DNA from 2 places in the Bradyrhizobium sp. IC3123 genome. Region 1 is predicted to be linked to the other one. Evidence: riboswitches for the same ligand, from Rfam matches in the RefSeq annotation. Region 1 holds a riboswitch; the other holds the start of a gene.
The links. A riboswitch is a leader RNA that binds a small molecule or an ion and turns the genes downstream of it on or off. The one in region 1 is predicted to bind cobalamin.
Positions count from the first base shown of each region.

Region 2: another riboswitch for cobalamin. It lies ahead of metE (5-methyltetrahydropteroyltriglutamate--homocysteine S-methyltransferase); the one in region 1 lies ahead of I6F20_RS28960 (energy-coupling factor ABC transporter permease).

Region 1 covers NZ_JADYVF010000011.1:134,383-143,670, forward strand. Annotated here, with positions in the region: gene cobG (precorrin-3B synthase) at 1-15, shown strand, start outside; gene I6F20_RS28915 (precorrin-8X methylmutase) at 15-644, shown strand; gene I6F20_RS28920 (precorrin-2 C(20)-methyltransferase) at 647-1,378, shown strand; gene cobJ (precorrin-3B C(17)-methyltransferase) at 1,375-2,109, shown strand; gene I6F20_RS28930 (cobalt-precorrin-6A reductase) at 2,085-2,831, opposite strand; gene cbiE (precorrin-6y C5,15-methyltransferase (decarboxylating) subunit CbiE) at 2,830-4,011, shown strand; gene I6F20_RS28940 (cobalamin biosynthesis protein) at 4,008-4,376, shown strand; gene cobM (precorrin-4 C(11)-methyltransferase) at 4,373-5,155, shown strand; gene I6F20_RS28950 (cobyrinic acid a,c-diamide synthase CobB) at 5,155-6,465, shown strand; gene cobA (uroporphyrinogen-III C-methyltransferase) at 6,462-7,193, shown strand; cobalamin riboswitch at 7,239-7,457, shown strand; gene I6F20_RS28960 (energy-coupling factor ABC transporter permease) at 7,495-8,172, shown strand; gene cobF (precorrin-6A synthase (deacetylating)) at 8,219-8,968, shown strand; gene cobT (nicotinate-nucleotide--dimethylbenzimidazole phosphoribosyltransferase) at 8,979-9,288, shown strand, end outside.
Region 2 covers NZ_JADYVF010000023.1:47,133-56,420, forward strand. Annotated here, with positions in the region: gene metE (5-methyltetrahydropteroyltriglutamate--homocysteine S-methyltransferase) at 94-2,439, opposite strand; cobalamin riboswitch at 2,540-2,742, opposite strand; gene I6F20_RS35985 (hypothetical protein) at 3,154-3,429, shown strand; gene I6F20_RS35990 (nodulate formation efficiency C protein) at 3,772-4,554, shown strand; gene I6F20_RS35995 (thermonuclease family protein) at 6,337-7,059, shown strand; gene I6F20_RS36000 (carbonic anhydrase) at 7,070-7,813, shown strand.

The DNA of each region.
Region 1 (9,288 bases):
GTCGGAGGGAACTGATGCCGCACACCTACGAGACCGACGGCGCTGTGATCTACCGGCAATCCTTTGCCACCATCCGGGCCGAGGCCGATCTCGCGCGCTTCACGTCGGACGAGGAGCAGGTGGTGGTGCGGATGATCCATGCCGCCGGCATGGTCGGCCTCGAGGCGCATATCCGTTTCACCCCTGATATGGCGATTGCCGCGCGCGCGGCCTTGCAGAAGGGCGCGCCGATCCTGTGCGACGCGCGCATGGTCTCCGAAGGCATTACGCGCGCGAGGTTGCCCGCGGCCAATGCCGTGATCTGCACGCTCGGCGATCCCGCCGTGCCCGCGCTGGCGCAGTCTATGCGCAACACGCGCTCGGCCGCGGCCCTGGAGCTGTGGCGGCCGCATCTTGATGGCGCGATCATCGCGATCGGCAATGCACCGACCGCGCTGTTTCATCTGCTCAACATGCTGGAGGATCGCGACTGCCCGCGGCCGGCTGCGATCATCGGCTGTCCGGTCGGCTTCGTCGGCGCGGCCGAATCCAAGGCCGCGCTGATGGCCGATCCGCCGGCACCGGCGCTCACCGTCGAAGGCCGCCTCGGCGGCTCCGCCATCACGGTTGCTGCCGTGAACGCGCTGGCAAGCCGGAGCGAATAGCCATGGGACGCATCATCTGCTGCGGTCTCGGCCCCGGCGATCCTGATCTGATGAGCGTGCGTGCCGATCGTACGGTGCGGGGCGCTAGCCACGTCGCCTATTTTCGCAAGAAGGGCAGGCCCGGTCAGGCGCGCCGCATCGTCGATGGCATGCTGGCTGCGGGCGTTACCGAATATCCCATGGAATATCCTGTTACGACGGAGATCGCTTTCGACAGCCCCGAATATGTCCAGCTGCTCGCCGGCTTCTACGACGAATGGGCCGAGCGCCTGGCGCGGCTTTCGCGCGCCGTCGACGTCGTCGTGCTCTGCGAGGGCGATCCTTACTTTTACGGATCGTTCATGCATCTGCACACGCGCCTGCAAGGCCGCGTCGAGATCGAGGTGATCGCCGGCATTCCCGGCATGGTCGGCTGCTGGAACGGCGTCGGCCGGCCGATCGCGCTCGGCGACGACGTGACGACGGTGCTGATGGGCACGCTGCCCGAGGCCGAGCTCGAACGGCGCATGCGCGATTCCGATGCACTGGTCGTCATGAAGACCGGCCGCAATCTCGCAAAAGTGCGCCGCGCGCTCAGCTCCGCCGGGCGGCTCGCCGATGCCTGGCTGGTTGAGCGTGGCACCATGCCAGGCGAGCGCGTGGTGCGGCTCGCCGAGATCGATGCGGCCGACTGTCCCTATTTCGCGATCGTGCTCGTGCACGGCAAGGGCCGGCATCTGGATGCCGCCGAATGACAGGCACACTGACCATCGCGGGCCTCGGGCCGGGCAGCGACGCGCTTGTGACGCCGGAAGTTTCCGCCGCGCTTGCGACGGCGACCGACATTCTGGGCTATGCGCCCTATGTCGCGCGCGTGCCGCCGCGGCCTGGGCTCACTCTGCATCCATCCGACAATCGCGAAGAGCTGCAACGCGCGAGCGAAGCCCTGCGGCTTGCCGCCGAAGGCGGTCAGGTCGTCGTCGTCTCTTCCGGCGATCCCGGCGTGTTCGCGATGGCATCCGCCGTGTTCGAGGCGCTCGAGCAGGCGCCGGAATTTCGTGAGCTTTCGATCCGTGTGCTGCCCGGCGTCACCGCGATGCTGGCGGCCGCCGCGCGTGCCGGCGCGCCGCTCGGCCATGATTTCTGCGCGATCAACCTCTCCGACAATCTCAAGCCGTGGGCAGTGATCGAGAAACGCCTGCGCCTCGCGGCGGAAGCCGATTTTGCCATCGCGATGTACAACCCGCGCTCGGCCAGCCGCCCGGAAGGATTCGGCCGTGCGCTGGCGCTGCTTCGCGAGGCCGGCTGCGGCGAGCGTCTCATGATCTTCGCGCGCGCGATCAGCGCGGCCGATGAAAAGATCGAGATCGTGACGCTGAACCAGGCGACGCCCGAGATGGCCGACATGCGCACGCTTGTCATCGTCGGCAATTCGCAGACGCGCCGCATCGGCCGCTGGGTCTATGCGCCGAGGCGCGCAGAATGACCGAGCCATTGCATCACGTCAGTGACACTCTCGACCCTTTGGCGCTCGGGCAGCTCTGGTCGCGAGATCATGATTACGGGAAGGCCGAGCATGCGCGCCGCGTCGATCTTGGCGCGCGCGCCGTCGCCGCCGGAATTGCGGGCGACGATCCAGGCGATGCCGCGCGTGTGCAGCATCTCCAACTCGCCGTCGAGGGTGAAGGGGCCACGCGATACGATCACATCGGCCGCGAAGGGCAGCGACGCTTCGGGCGGATCGACGAAACGCAGCGTGTAGGCATGTTGCGGCTTGGCCGCGAACGGCGCGATGTGCTGACGGCCGATGGCGAGGAACACGTTTGTCGGCACCTCGGGCAGGGCCGCAACGGCGGCGTTGACGTCGGCGACCTCGATCCAGTTGTCGCCGGACACCCTGGTCCAGGGCGCGCGCTCCAGCGCGATCAGCGGCGCATTGGTGTCCGCGCAGGCCTCGACCGCATGACGGCTCATTTCGGCAGCGAACGGATGCGTCGCGTCGATGACATGCGTGATGCCTTCGCGGCGGATGTAGTCGGCCAGCCCGCTCACGCCGCCAAACCCGCCGATGCGCGTCGGCAGCGGCTGATCGGCGGGCGCGCGGGTGCGGCCGCCATAGGAATAGACGGCGTCGATGCCGGCGCGCGCGATCTCCGCGGCGAGCAGGCTCGCATCGGCCGTTCCGCCCAGAATGAGGGCGCGAATCATGAATGAGCCCTGGCTGACCATCATCGGTATCGGCGAAGATGGCCTTGCCGGGCTGTCGGAGGCAAGCCGAAAGGCGCTTGCCAAGGCCGAAACCGTGTTCGGCGGCGAGCGCCATCTTGCGCTTGCCGAAATTGGCAGCCGCGGTCGTCCATGGCCGGTGCCGTTCGATGCGAATGTCGTGCTGAGCTGTCGCGGCAGGCCGACGGTGGTGCTCGCCTCCGGCGATCCGTTCTGGCATGGCGCTGGCGCAAGCCTCGCCGAGAAGCTCGATAGCGGCGAATGGATCGCGCATCCCGCACCTTCGACCTTCTCGCTTGCGGCCGCGCAGCTGGGGTGGCGACTCGAATCCACCGTCTGCCTCGGGCTTCACGCCGCACCGTTCGAGCGTCTCGGTCCGCATCTGGCGCGAGGGGCGCGCATCATCTGTCTCGTGCGCGATGGGAAAGCGGCTGGCGATCTGGCTAGGTGGTTGAGCGAGCGCGGGTGGGGCGCCTCGGCCTTCTGGATGCTCGCCGCCCTCGGTGGCCCGCGCGAAAGCGTCACAGAATATCGCGCCGATAGTCTTGCCGGTGATCTCGCCGGAAACCTGGTCACCGTCGCCGTCGAGGCGAAGGGCGGACAGGGGATGCCCCGCAGTTCGGGATTATCGGACGACCTCTTCATGCATGACGGCCAGATCACCAAGCGGCCGGTACGTGCGCTCGCGCTCTCGGCGTTGGCGCCGCGGCCCGGCGAACGGTTGTGGGATATCGGCGCAGGTTCAGGCTCGATCTCCGTGGAGTGGGCGCTGTGTGGTGGGACGGCGAGTGCAGTCGAAGCGCGCGAGGATCGCGCCGCGAACATCCGCAAGAATGCAGCCGCCTTCGGTTTGGCACATCGGATCACAGTCGTCACGGGCAGGGCACCGGAAGCTCTTGCCGGGTTGGAAGCGGCGGATGCCGTCTTCATTGGCGGTGGTCTCGACGAAGTGTTATTTGATGCGATCTGGCCGCGGTTCTCGCCGGGTGCGCGGCTCGTGGCGCATGCTGTGACGCTGGAGACGGAAGCTCTGCTCGGCGAGCTGCATCGGCGTCACGGCGGCGAACTGATGCGGGCCGAAATTTCGCATGCCGCCCCGCTCGGCCGCTATCGGTCGTGGGAGGCAGCACGCCCCGTGGTGCAGTGGAGTGTGGTGCGATGAAGGTCGCCGGACTCGGCTTCAAGCGCGATGTGACGCTGGCTTCGCTGCGTGAAGCGCTGCTCGCTGCGGGCGGTGCGGAAGGGCTTGCGGCGATGGCAACCGTCAGCGATAAGGCCGACATAGAGGCGCTGAAGCAACTCGCACGTGAATGCGGCGTGCCGATCAGGGCCGTTCCGGCCGCGACACTGGCCGGCATCGACACGCCCACGCAATCGAAGCTCGTCGCGGAGAAATTTGGCACCGGATCTGTAGCCGAGGCTGCGGCGCTCGCGGTCGCCGGTCCGCGCGCGCGGTTGATTGCAGCACGGGTTGTCTCGCAGGATCGCACCGCGACCGCCGCGATTGCCGAAGGAGACGGCCCATGACGGTGCATTTCATCGGTGCCGGGCCGGGCGCACCCGATCTGCTGACGTTGCGCGGCCGCGATCTGATCGCGGCCAGTCCGGTTTGTCTCTATGCCGGCTCGCTGGTGCCGGAAGGCGTGTTGGCGCATTGCCCGCCCGGCGCACGTATCGTCAACACCGCGCCAATGTCGCTCGACGAGATCATCGCCGAGATCGCAGCCGCGCATGCGGCAGGCCTGGATGTCGCGCGGCTGCATTCCGGCGATCTCTCAATCTGGTCGGCGATGGGCGAGCAGCTCCGCCGTTTGCGTGCGCTCGGGATTCCCTACTCGGTGACACCCGGCGTTCCCTCGTTCTCGGCTGCCGCGGCCGCGCTGGAGGCTGAGCTGACGCTGCCCGGTCTTGCTCAGACGGTCGTGCTGACGCGCACGCCGGGCCGTGCCAGCGCGATGCCCGAGGGCGAGAAGCTCGCCGCGTTCGCTGCGACCGGCGCGGTGCTCGCGATCCACCTGTCGATCCATCTGCTCGACCAGGTCGTCGCCGAGCTGACGCCGCATTACGGCGCGGATTGCCCGGTCGCGATCGTCTGGCGCGCGAGCTGGCCGGAGCAGCGCATCGTGCGCGCGACGCTTGCAACGCTCGGTGCGTTCGTGGGTGGCGAGATGGAGCGCACGGCGCTGATCCTGGTCGGCAAGACGCTTGGCGCTGCCGATTTTGACGAGAGCCGCCTCTATGCCGCCGACTACGACCGCCGCTACCGGCCGGTCGGTGCCGAGCCGCGCTTTCCGGAGGCGTCGTGATGCCGGCGAGCCTTGTCATCTCCGCGCCGGCCTCCGGCGTCGGCAAGACGACGCTGACGCTGGCGCTCGCCCGCGCCTGGCGCAAGCGCGGCTTGAACGTGCAGTGCTTCAAGAGCGGCCCCGACTATATCGATCCCGCCTTCCACGCCGCGGCCACGGAACGCGCCTCGGTCAACGTCGACAGCTGGGCGATGGATCGCAGCACCATCGCGCATCTCGTCAGCCGTGGCGGCGATGCAGATGTCGTGCTCGCCGAGGGATCGATGGGCCTGTTCGACGGTGTCGCTGCGCGCGGTGTCTCCGGCACGGGAGCGACCGCTGATATCGCGGAGATGCTGGGTTGGCCGGTGGTTCTGGTGATCGATCCCTCCGGCCAGGCGCAGACTGCGGCAGCGATCGCCGCCGGCCTTCGCGATTACCGCGCCGGCGTGCGCCTTGCGGGCGTCGTGCTCAATCGCGTCGCCAGCCCGCGCCATGAGGATCTGGTGCGGCGCGCGCTGAAGGAGGCCGGCATCAAAGTGTTTGGCGCGCTGCCGCGCCATGCCGAGATCAGCCTGCCGAAGCGGCATCTCGGCCTCGTGCAGGCCGAGGAGCAGGCCGAGATCGGCGAGCTGATCGACGAGGCCGCGCGCTTTGTCGCCGAGCACGTCGATCTCGATGCGGTGCTCCACGCGGCAGGCCAATGGTCGCCGCAAGCTGTGGCGAACGGCTTGAACGTGAGGCCGCCCGGCCAGCGCATCGCGCTGGCGCGCGATGCGGCGTTCTCGTTCGTCTATCCGCATATGCTGGAAGCCTGGCGCGCCGCGGGCGCCGAGATCGCGCCGTTCTCGCCGCTGGCCGACGAAGCGCCCGACGCGAGCGCCGACGTGTGCTGGCTGCCGGGCGGCTATCCTGAGCTGCATGCGGGAAAGATCGCGGCCAATGCGCGCTTTCGCAGCGGCTTGCGCGCTTTCGCCGAGACGCGGCCGGTGCATGGTGAATGCGGAGGCTATATGGTGCTGGGCACAGGCCTCACCGACGCCGACGGTATCAGCCATGAGATGGCGGGGCTGCTTGGCCTCGAGACCAGCTTTGCCAAGCGCCGCATGCATCTCGGCTATCGTCTTGCTGAACTGGCTGCGCCGATGCCGGGGCATCAGCCTGGCGCGCGCCTGCGCGGCCACGAGTTCCACTATTCGACCATCCTCGCCCAGCCCGATACGCCGCTCGCGGTCGTGCACGATGCGACCGGCACGGTCATTGCCGAGACCGGCTCGCGCCGTGGCCATGCCACCGGCACGTTCTTCCATCTGATTGCGGAGGACCGGTGAGCGGCTTCGTCTCTTTCGTCTCCGCCGGCCCCGGCGATCCCGAACTCCTCACGGTGAAAGGCGCGGCGCGGCTGCGCGAGGCCGACGTCGTGCTCTATGACGATCTTGCCTCCGGCGCGATCCTCGATCTCGCCCGGCCCGGCGCCAATCTCGTTGCGGTGGGAAAGCGGGCCGGGCGTCCCTCGACCAAGCAGCACCACGTCAACCGTCTCCTGGTCGACTATGCCGCAACCGGCGCGCGCGTGGTGCGGCTCAAGTCCGGCGATGCCGGCATTTTCGGCCGGCTCGAGGAAGAACTGGAAACGCTGCGCGAGGCCGGCATCGGCTACGAAATCGTTCCCGGCGTCACATCCGCCTGTGTCGCCGCCGCCCAGGCCGGTATTCCCCTGACCCGCCGGCATACCTCCCGCCGGGTGCAGTTCATCACCGGCGCTGACGTCACGGGCGAGCTGCCGCCCAATCTGAATTGGGCGGCGCTGGCCGATCCCGAGGCGACGACCGTGGTCTATATGGGCCGGCGCACCTTTCCGGCGCTTGCCGCGAAATTGATCGCGCACGGGCTCGCTCCCAACACTCCGGCGCTGTTCGCCGAATCCCTCGGGCGATCTGACGAACGATTGGTCCGCACCACGATTGCCGAGCTTGCCGAGCAGCTTGGACGCGGCGGCGCCGCTTCCACCGCTGCCGTCATCCTGTTCGGCGCGCTCGCAGGAGAATATCCGGCATGACGGCTCCGGCAGCGGTTCGCCCCTTGACGCCCGCGATGCGAAAGGGGCACACAAGAGCGGCATGGTGCTCGACGCGGCGCAAAGCGCCGGAGCATAATCGGGAATGGGGATGGGCGGACCCAGTTGCGGCGCCCAAAACCCCAGCCGCCCCCGCGACTGTAAGCGGTGAGGGCCTCCGAACCGCCACTGGACCGCAAGGTCCGGGAAGGCCGGAGAACCCAGTGAACCGCGAGCCAGGAGACCGGCCGTGCACGTATTGAGGCCAAGGCCGTCGGGTGTGACGGCAGGAAGGAATTGAGCCATGCATATCGAACCCGAGATCGTGACGGGCGCCAAGCTCGTATTGAGTTACGCAACCGGCATCGCCGCAGGCGGCGTTGCCTTGAAGCTTGCGGTCGAGACCGTGCGAGAGCAGGGCGCCGGCTCGTTCGCGGCGCGCACGCTCGCCACCACGGGCCTCGTCTTCACTTTCTTCCAGGTCCTGCCGCATTTCCCGGTCGGCGTCTCCGAGGTGCACTTCATCCTCGGCTCGACCCTGTTCCTGCTGTTTGGTGCTGCGCCTGCGGCCTTCGGCCTCGCGTTCGGCCTGCTGCTCCAGGGCGTGTTGTTCGTGCCGACCGATCTGCCGCAATACGGCATGAACGTCACCACGCTTCTGGTGCCGCTGTTCGCGATCCAGGCGCTGGCGAGCCGGATCATTCCGCGCAAGACGGCTTACGTCGATCTGCAATACCGCCAGGCGCTGGCGCTCTCGACCGCCTACCAGTCCGGCATCGTCGCCTGGGTGGCGTTCTGGGCGCTCTACGGCTCCGGCTTCGCTGCGACCAACCTCGCCAACATCGCGGCCTTCGCCGGATCCTATGCGCTGGTGATCGTGATCGAGCCGCTCGCCGATCTCGCCGTGCTGGCGCTGGCGAAGTCGCTGCGTGGCGTCACCGCGCCCGGCCTCGTCACGCCGCGCCTGCACAACGCGGCCTGAGAGACCAGCGAAAGGGCGGCCGCCGTGGCCGCCCGTCGCGCTCGCGATGCTCACGCTCTCCCTGATAGGCATCGGTTGCGGCGATCCCGAGCAGCTCACGCGCGCCGCGACCCGGGCCATCAACGCGGCCGATCTCATCCTGATTCCGCGCAAGGGGACCGCGAAGTCCGATCTTGCCGATCTCAGGCGGACGATCTGCGCCGGCGTGCTCACCGACAAGACGACGCGCATCGCCGAATTCGATCTTCCCGTGCGCGATGCGACCGAGGCGGACTACCGCAAGGGCGTCGACGATTGGCACGATGCGGTGGCCGCGACCTGGTCGCAGACGATCGCACGGCACCTCGAAGGTGGCGGCAAGGTCGCGCTGCTGATCTGGGGCGATCCGTCGCTCTACGACTCCTCGCTGCGCATTGCGCGGCGGCTCGATCCATTGCCGACAATCGAAGTTGTGCCAGGCATCACCTCGATCCAGGCGCTGTGCGCGGCGCATGCGCTGCCGCTCAACGATATCGGCGAGCCGTTCCTGGTCACGACGGGGCGGCGCCTGCGCGAAGGCGACTGGCCGCAGGGTGTCGATACCGTCGTCGTGATGCTCGATGGCGGCACGGCGTTTCAGTCGCTCGATCCGGCCGGGCTTGACATCTGGTGGGGGGCCTATCTCGGCATGCCCGATCAGATCCTCATGTCCGGCGCGCTGGCCGAGGTCGGCCCGCGCATCGTCGCGTTGCGGCAAGAGGCGCGTGAGCGGCACGGCTGGATCATGGACAGCTATATCATCAAGCGCAGGCGTTGAGCGAGGCAGCATGCTTCCCGAATGGATATATCAGAACTGCCCCGAGGTCTCCGAAGGTGATCGCGAGGCGGCCATCGCGCGGCAGGCGCAACTGACGAAGCCGACCGGCGCGCTCGGCCGGCTCGAGCAGCTCGCGATCGAGCTTGCGGGCTTGCAGGCGACCGGGCAGCCGCGCGCCGCGCGGGTGCCGATCATCGTCTTCGCCGGCGACCACGGCATCGTCGCGCAGGGCGTGTCGGCCTATCCGCAAGCCGTCACCATCGCGATGATGGCAAATTTTGCGGCCGGAGGCGCCGCGATCTCGGTGCTGGCGCGCGAGC
Region 2 (9,288 bases), on a different contig from region 1:
CTAAGCGGGGCGGGGCATTTTTTATGTTCCTAAGGCTCCCGCGCAAATGACCACAAGCGGATCAGCTTTGTCGAAAAGAGACCGAAGCCCGGATCAACGGCCTCGCGGATCGAATGCAGCGCGCAGTTCGCGGGCGGCAGTGACCATGTTCGCTAGCGCTGGCCGAACCTCCTCCCATTTGCGCGTCTTCAGGCCGCAGTCTGGATTGATCCAGAGCTGCGAATCCTGCAGCCGCGTCCGAGCCAACACCATCAGCTCCTTCATTTCGCTCGTCTCGGGAACGCGTGGAGAGTGGATGTCGTACACGCCCGGCCCGATCTGATTTGGATATTCGTAGTTCCTGAACGCGTCGAGTAGTTCCATTTTCGAGCGCGATGTCTCGATCGAGATGACATCCGCGTCCATTGCAGCGATCGCACCAATGATGTCGTTGAACTCCGAGTAGCACATATGCGTATGAATTTGCGTTTGATCGGCGACGCCCGATGAACAGATGCGGAAGCAATCGACGGCCCAGTCGAGATAAGCCGCCCACTCCGATCGACGCAACGGCAATCCTTCGCGGACTGCAGCTTCGTCGATCTGGATCATGGTCGCACCAGCATTCTCGAGATCGCGGACTTCGTCTCGGATCGCGAGCGCAATCTGGCGGCAGACCTCGCTTCTGGGAATATCATCCCGAACAAAGGACCAGTTCAAGATCGTCACCGGTCCGGTCAACATCGCTTTCATCGGCTTCCTTGTTAGTGATTGCGCGTAGCGCCACCAGTCCACGGTGATAGGCTTCGGCCGTGCTACATCGCCAAACAGGATCGGTGGCCTGACGCAGCGCGAGCCGTAGGACTGCACCCATCCGCTCTTGGTAAATACGAAGCCGGCGAGTTGCTCGCCGAAGTACTGCACCATGTCATTGCGCTCAAACTCGCCGTGCACGAGGACGTCAAGACCGATGTCCTCCTGCCAACGTACGGCGCGCGCAGTCTCCTCCTTGAGGAACTTGTCGTATTGCTCGTCGCTTATCGCACCTCGCGCATGCGCCGCACGGGCATTCCGGATCTCTGTGGTCTGCGGAAATGATCCGATCGTCGTGGTAGGAAAAGCCGGTAGTCCGAATCGATTGCTTTGGATCTCGGCCCGACGGGCAAATGGGCTCGCGCGCCGACACATGGTCTGGTCGATCGCTCTCATCCGGACAGCGACATTGGCATCACGGATTTTCGGCGAAGTCCGGCGGACAGTCGCGGCACCTTCCGACTCGGCAAGAGCTAACGCAACATTCTGGTCGCCTGCGAGTGCACGCGCTAGGATCGCAAGCTCCCGCATCTTCTGGACCGAGAAAGCAAGCCAGCTCTTGACGTCGGAAGCGAGGCCGGTCTCGAGTTCAACATCGACCGGCACATGAAGCAGCGAGCAGGATGGGGCGATCTGTACACGATCCTTGCCGAGCTTCGCAATCGCGGGTTCGAGCCGCTGGCGCAGCGACGACAAATTCGACCGCCATACATTCCGACCGTCGACGACACCGAGCGACATGACGAGATCACTTCGGCCGCCAGCGATGATCTGGTGCAACAACTGTGGCGCTCGAACCAGATCGAGGTGCAGCCCGGCAACTGGCAGGCTCAAGGCGGTGTCCAGATTGTCGCCGAGGTCGCCGAAATAGCTGGCAACCATGAGCTTGATCGCCGGCCCCTCCTTGGCGAGCCGGTCATAGGCATGTCGCAAAGATTTTCGCGTCCCCTCATCCAGATCAAGAACTAGGCTGGGCTCGTCGAACTGAACCCAATTTGCCCCACGTTTGGCCAATTCCTGCATAACCTCGATATAGGGCGGTATCAGTTCATCCAGCAGTGAGAGTGGCTGGAACGTGGGATCGGGACTCTTGCCGAGCTTTAGGAATGTGACCGGCCCGATCAGGACGGGGCGGGTCTGAAAGCCAAGGGCCTTGGCTTCCTCATACTCCTCGATCGGCTTGCGAGAGCATAGCCTGAAAGTCTGTCCCCTGTGAAACTCGGGGACCATATAGTGATAGTTGGTGTCGAACCACTTGGTCATCTCCTGCGCGGGTGCGCCAAATCCGCGCGGTCCGTGACCGCAACTCGCTTCCTGGTCGTCGCATTGTGAACCGCGGGCCATGGCGAAGTATGTCTTGAGCGAAACGGATTCGGCTTTCGAGGCGTAGATCTCCGGGATGGCGCCAACCATGACACTTGTGTCGAGCACCTGGTCATACAGCGAGAAATCGTTCGATGGAATGACCGTGACGCCGATAGATTTCTGACGGGCCCAATTCGCGGCACGCAGGCCAGCTGCGTCCTCGAGCAGCTGCTGTTCGCTGCTTTTTCCGGCCCAGTAGCTTTCTAGAGCGACTTTGAGCTCGCGCCTTGGACCGATGCGTGGCGTTCCGAGCGTGGCAACAGGGAGGGAGAGAAGAGACATAGCGTTAACCCATGTTGGGGGCAAAGGCCATGGCGGACGCAGGCAGGGGAAGTCGCGGTGCGACGGCTGCTTGGCGCACCACCGGGACACCCCGCCCGTGGACGAATATAGTGTCGGGGCAGGTCTCCTGGCTCGCAGGTCATCGCTGCTGTCCGGCCTTCCCGAAGCCGCGCAGGCTTCAGTGACGTCGTTGGACAGCGGCTCGCCGCTCACAGTTGCGGGGGCAGCGCCGGCATTTTCACCGGCTTCCCTCTTAGCTCCGGATCAAATGGAAACCGGAGAACCTCGACGACTTGGATTATCGGCAAGAGCAGTCTTCCGTCAACCTCTCAGATCATGTCTCAAGCTGATGCTGCGACATCTGCTACGCGAATGACCGTGCATCTCTAGCATTGAGATGATGTAGCAGTGCTCTCCAATCAGCGATACCGCAATGAGCATCGCAGTTGCCCGCGGGTTGCACGCCAGATCGGTGGAAAGGACAAATGCGGCTTGCGCGGTCGGGGCCGCTGCCTCGAGCAGAACGCATTTGTCGCCAGTCCCAGCTTCCCAGCGGTTTTTCGAGCACGCGCGCCATCCAGCCACCTTCTCGACCAACAGGATCAGTGTTGAATAGGCCAAGACACCTGGCTAAGCCAGCAACTTACAACTTACCCGGGCAGCACGTTTGATTTGCGGTGCCAGCCACACCCCAAATGCTCGGCGAAGATCGGCTTGCCGTCGTTCGCCATCGAGTACAAAGCGCGCCTGACTGAGGCTGTTCTCGACTTCCGGAGCGCCGGACGTCGCGAAAGGAGCGCCAAACGCGCCATGGCCCCTTGGCCGAAAGTGCCCGAAGGCATGGCAGCGATCAAAAGCCCACATTCCGGCAACGATAACCGAACCACACGGTTCAATGACGGCAAACGTGCTGCCACTTCTCATCAGGAACTTGGCACCGAGGCGTTCCGCTGTGCCGTCGAACATCCGGTGCGTGACGGGGATGCATAAGCCGTGCTGGAGAGGTTGAACGGAAACATCGAGACATGCGCCAGTCGGAAAGTCGACAAAGAGGACACAAAACCGGTGCGAATTGCCGTCTATTATCTGGCACGAAGAATGCACGTCCTCTGCCTGCCCAGTCCTCCTGCTGGGCATGTCCAGCACAGCAAATTGAGGCTGTCGGTGGCAGTGAAGTTAGCGGCGCGTGACATAGAGGGGAGCGCCTGCTCGCACGGGAAAACCAGTGGTCGCCCCGTCGCGTCGCCGCTAACTTCTTGCGCTCGCGCATAACAGGTTGAAGGTTGCCTGCTCTGGAATGACGTGTGGATGAGACCGGATAGGCCGACGGTTATGAAGAAAACGTCAGGAAGACGCGCGCTATGGCTTTGGCTCGGTCGATCCCTGATCTGCCTGGCCGGGCTGGCTGCGACGAGCAACACTGTTCGCGCTAACGACAGCCCCCTTGTCGAAAGAGTCAAGTCAACGTGGCGAGCGCAAGACGGTGAGACAATAGAACAAGTTATCTCCAACGTCTCGAAGGTGGCACAGTTCGTCCCTCGGATGTGGGGCGTCGCTGAACTTGACCAAAATGAATATGTTTTTGTTTCTTGGACCAGGCACCGGGATGATAAATCAGACGAAGAGTACGTTATCACCTGGAAGGTCGCGCTCGACGGGACGATTGAACTTGCGTCGACCTATGCGAAGCCAATGGAATTGGGCTGGCGCGCCTTCGCGCTCTCGTTGATCGCCAGTGAAGTCAAGGATGGCGAAAGGGACGCAAATCTTGGCTTTCTGCATGACCCGGCCAACTTCAACTTTGTGACGACCATGCAAGGTCGGCTCGGTGATCTTCTGCGGCAGGGCAGCTGCACTATCGTTGATCCTGTTGGAGTGGACTACTTGCCGAAGCAGAATGACAAGCCGACCGAGAAAGGTGATCTGTGGCGCGTTTTGCTTGTGGTGAACTGTAATATCCCAGGGCCCCGCTATTTTACATACAACGGGGTCATCACTTTCGAGAAGAGCGAAGGACAAGATTGGGAGCCGCAATCCTCCTTTGCCAAGCGTATCGCGGCTTTTCCTCCTGGCTCCTGGTTCGCTCGCATGGAGCCAAAGGAACGGGAGGATTAGAAGGGAGCTAAAGGCCTCGGTAAATGATCGCGCAGAGCAAGATCGCGCCGTAGCTCCTGCAGGGCCGAACGCCTCAGAGCAACGGCAAGACTATCAGCTCTAAACTCTCCGGTGTTTACACCTTGAACAGTCGCGAGCTTTCCCGCGGCCTTCAGCCGGCCATCGAGAAAATGGGGCAGCACGATTACCTCCGATTCTTTCTGCGAGGAGTCGAGCTCAGCGGCGCGTGCCGCCTTGCGAGAGGCGGCTTGACCTCGGCGCACCCCACGCAGTGGAAGGACACCATTTGCGAGAGAACCAGCTCTCCATGCCATTCTTCACGGGACTGGGCCTGCAGATGCCTCGGGCCCAAGCCCGATCCGGCGTGCGAACCGCGCATCGCGCGACTGACTGGCACCCGCAAGAGCGTGACCATTCCGAGGCCGAGGTGGCACGCGGGATCGACTGCTGCGACGAAACCGGTTAATAGGGTAATGGGGCAGTGTTAGCGGCCCCGGCTTGACCACCGGTCCTTCGAGTGCCCCCAACGAGGAGCCGGAGCCGTGCGCGAGGCATCGAAGACCGGACTGAGTCGCCCGCTAGATTTCCTCGCACGCATTCGTCTGCGCATCGTAGATCCGGATTTGAAGCATGGGAAAGCGCTTCTTTAGTTCTGCTCCACCTGCCCTGGCGCCGTCTTTGGTTGCGAATTCAGCTCTGAGTCGGCCATCCACTTCAAGCGCGTAAGAAGAGACGGGCAATTCCCGGGGGGCTGAAACCATTTCATTTCCATTGGGTAGTGAGGTGGCTCAGAATGATGTGTAGCTTGAGTCGGCCATACCACACCAGAGCTACCTGCTCGGATGCCGCGATGGGCCTTGTGGATTGACGCCTCGCACCGAATGGCATCAGGACGGCACTCGCGATCGTCCGAACACGCGGGCGGCTTACCCCTCGCCGGTGCGTATACGAAGTAGCCACGGCTCCACATGGTTGTCCTTAAATTTTCCCGGCGCAAACGCATGCCCTCATGCCGTGCTGGGTAACTCTCAACACGTGAGTACGGGGAAGCGCACAACGAAAGAGCGGCCGCCAGTCGCGCCGACCGGGTCATGAAAAATCCTGGCCTTCTCCGAACGGGGCCGCGGCACCACCCGACCATCCCGGCTGGCTCTCAAGAGAGCTCCTGGTTTTCCGCGGTTTGCGCAAACGATACCGATTCACTTGCGCTGCGAGCGTTGAGCTGGACTCCGTGGCGCCTTTCGTCCAAATCTCTGATAGGACGCGAGACCAGATTTCTTTCGAACGTCGGTCTTTCCGTGGCAAGAACTTAAAATGTCATCGCTCTCGCCGAAACCGTCGGCAGCCTTCTGTGTGCCGATGGGGGTTGGCACAAAGCATAGCCAGGTTGCTGTCCTCCACGCCTGACTTCCACTCGACTGTCACAATTCACAGGCGCTTTTCTTCTTCAATCGCGTGAGAAACAGCGTTCCGAGGCTCGGCTTTCTCCCGCATGCCGAGTTGGCGGCTGAGCGATGGGGATCTCCTCCTCAGGCCGAGAGAGGGTGCTGTGCGCGCCCACTGAGTGAGACCGGTGAGGCTCGAAGGATACCGCGATACGCACACCGGAAGAAATCGCTTGAACCTCACGCAGCGTCAGGTCGTAGCTTGGAAATGAGGGCCAAGCTTTCATAAAGCAAACGTCGAAAGATGCGGCCCGATAACGGACATAGTGCGTTTAAGCGTCGAACGCGGCGCCGGATCGCACGTGAACATGAATCAAGACGAAAGGCTATTGTCGGAATGAAACACCGCGTAATGATGGTCGCATTGTTGGCTGTCATCACATCTCCGGTCTGCGCGGCGAAGCTCAGCGGCCCTCCGCGCATCCTCGACGGCAATACGATCGAGCTCGAGAAAACCACGCTTCGGCTCTCAGGCATCGACGCTCCTGAGACTGACCAGATTTGCCTCGACGCCCACGGCCGGAAATGGGCTTGCGGCGTGGCTGCTCGCGACGAGCTTATCAAGCATTCGAACGGACGAACGTGGGATTGTCATACCACAGGAGTTGATGAATACGGCAGGTCGCGTGGCCGTTGCTTCATCGAAGGCGAGGACGTGAACGCCTGGATGGTACGCTCCGGCTGGGCACTATCGTCGCCTTCTGCCAATACGTACGTTATCTATGAGGTTGTGGCGAGCAAAGCCTATGCGGGGCTGTGGTCGGGGGCGTTCATCGCGCCCTGGGACTGGCGTCGCCGCAACAAGGGGACGATCATCATCGGCGCGAGCTCGGTTCCGATCGACGCTCAGGAGCTCCTGCTCGGATCCGCTTTGCTATCGGACCCGCCCTCGTCAGAGTGTCTGATAAAAGGCACCGTGGGCCACAACGGCGAGCGACTTTATCACTTGCCCGGGCAATTCGGTTACGAACAAATCGACATGACGAAGAAGCCCGGTGAACGCTGGCTCTGCAGCGAATCGGAAGCCGAAGCGACCGGGTGGCGCAAAGCCGCGCGATGAGGTGAGATGCATGCATGCAGGCCATTATCCGAATATGTCCTATCTGACCAAGATCGCGCCTTCGCGCCGCTCGCTGTTGCTGTTCGCTGTTTCGGCGGCTTGCCTGCGGCTTGACAACAACATTGTCGATGCGAAGGAAGCAAAAACGCCGCCCAAGCCGAATAACCTGCTCTCGCCGGATGCTGCCCTGAAGCGGCTGATGGAAGGTAACGATCGTTATGTCCATGGCGTATCACGAGGCGACGATTTCAAGCGCGAGCGCTCTGTTTTGGTGGATGGGCAAAATCCATATGCCGCGGTTCTGAGCTGCGCCGATTCTCGCGTGGCGCCTGAACTTGTCTTCGGCAGCGGACTCGGTGATCTGTTTGTCTGCCGCCTCGCCGGCAACTTCGCCAACGATGACACGGTCGCCAGTATGGAATATGCGGTCGCCGTGCTGAATACGCCGCTGATCCTGGTACTTGGCCACGATCATTGCGGTGCGATAGACGCCACGATCAAGTCGCTCCACGACGATAAGCCGCCGCCGGGGCACATTTCATCCCTCATCGCTGCGCTTGCGCCTGCAGTAACAGCATCTCGCCAGCAAACAGGTGACACGTTCGCAGAAGCAACCCGACGAAATGTAGTCGATAATGTCAACAAACTTAAATCGACGGGGCCGATTCTCAACGCGGCAGTTGAGCAGAACAGACTGAAGGTCGTCGGGGGGCTATATCGGCTCGACACCGGCAGGGTCGAATTGCTGAGCTGACGCTGGCACCTTCGCGCGGCCAGCTGGTCGTTTGCCGCCTGATACAGGGCTTCATCGAGTTCCGCGCAATTCGCTCGTGCATCGGCTGCATCAACTGCACCGAGTACAATCAGCTCCACAATTGTTATAGCTTCGGGAAGCTTTATGTTATGCGCGGCCTCTTAATCCTCCTTGTGTTCTACGCGCTCATGTTGGCAACGCGAGGCCAGCACCAAGAAACACTCATATCGCGGCCAACAGTATTCAAGCCTGCACCTTAATGCGCGAGGCGGGCCGAGGGGGGTCAAGCGGCAGATCGCGGTGCGAGGCATGCAGGGTCTGAGCTCTCGGCCCCCGGAACAAGCGACAATTCCGGCAGACTCTCACTCCCGATCCGGCAAGCCATCTATGGTCCTGCTTATGATCACCAGGCTCAGCCAGGGCCGAAGATCAAATAGAGCAGGATTACGACCGACATGACTAACCAGCCGACCGACGTAAAGAAAATAGCTACTCGCGTAGGCATCGGACGTCTCTCTGCATCAGCCATTTGGGAGACCACAAGTGTCGGAAAGCAGCCTTGTTGCATCTGTCTTGGGCCTAGCTTGGATCAGCATAAACAGAAACTTGTCGCGCGCACGACGATGGCGACCATCGGCTCGAGCGGAGAACAATCTTTTATGCCCGCGCCGGAGTTCGTGAAGCCTGACGGTCAACTATCGACAGACGCGTTGACGTGCCATCTAAAAGGCACTCGTGGCTCTGCGCAGGCGGGTCTTGTCATTGGAAGTTCCGAAGTGGCGCATCGGAAAGGAGCATCTTCGCGGCCGGCGTGCACCTTTGAAGTGCGTTTTTCCAATGCGGACATCAGCTTGATGATCGCGACTCGCGCGGTCATCGCACGTCGTCCATAGTCTCTTCAACCAACGCATCGTCGACCAGACTGATCAGGCGTTGCTGCCGCTCAGGCTCCGCGACCACGGTAAATTGCGCTGTTGGTAGTCTCAGGAGATCGCAGCGGGGCTGAAACTCCAGCAGGCAAGCCGAGCCCGACTGGTCCGCGGCCGAGGTCCACTTCAGTCGTTCTCCTCCCGCCTTGTTCGGTTGATGACTTCTTGTGCCTGGTATCAGACACGGGAGGCGCGAGCATCCTCCTGGCGCGGCACGGGTCACGTGATCTCGCTCGATTCAGCCACGACCGGCAGACATGATTGGTGGCACGTCGATTGCTGGGGATATGGAAACGAGCCGCAGGCTTGGGGTACCGGTCGCCAAGTCAGGTATTCACAACGTGGTTCGCGCCGGCCGAGCCCCAATTGTGACAACCTGTCCGTTGGATAAGACATGACAAAACGAGCGCTGCCATCAGCCGTCCGAAACATAGTGCAGCAGAGGCGGATCGATCTCGCCGCCTCATATCGGTTGCCTTGCCAGTTCAGCCTCAATGGCAACATCGAGGCCACATCTCGATCAGCCTTCCTGGCCCTCAACACCTT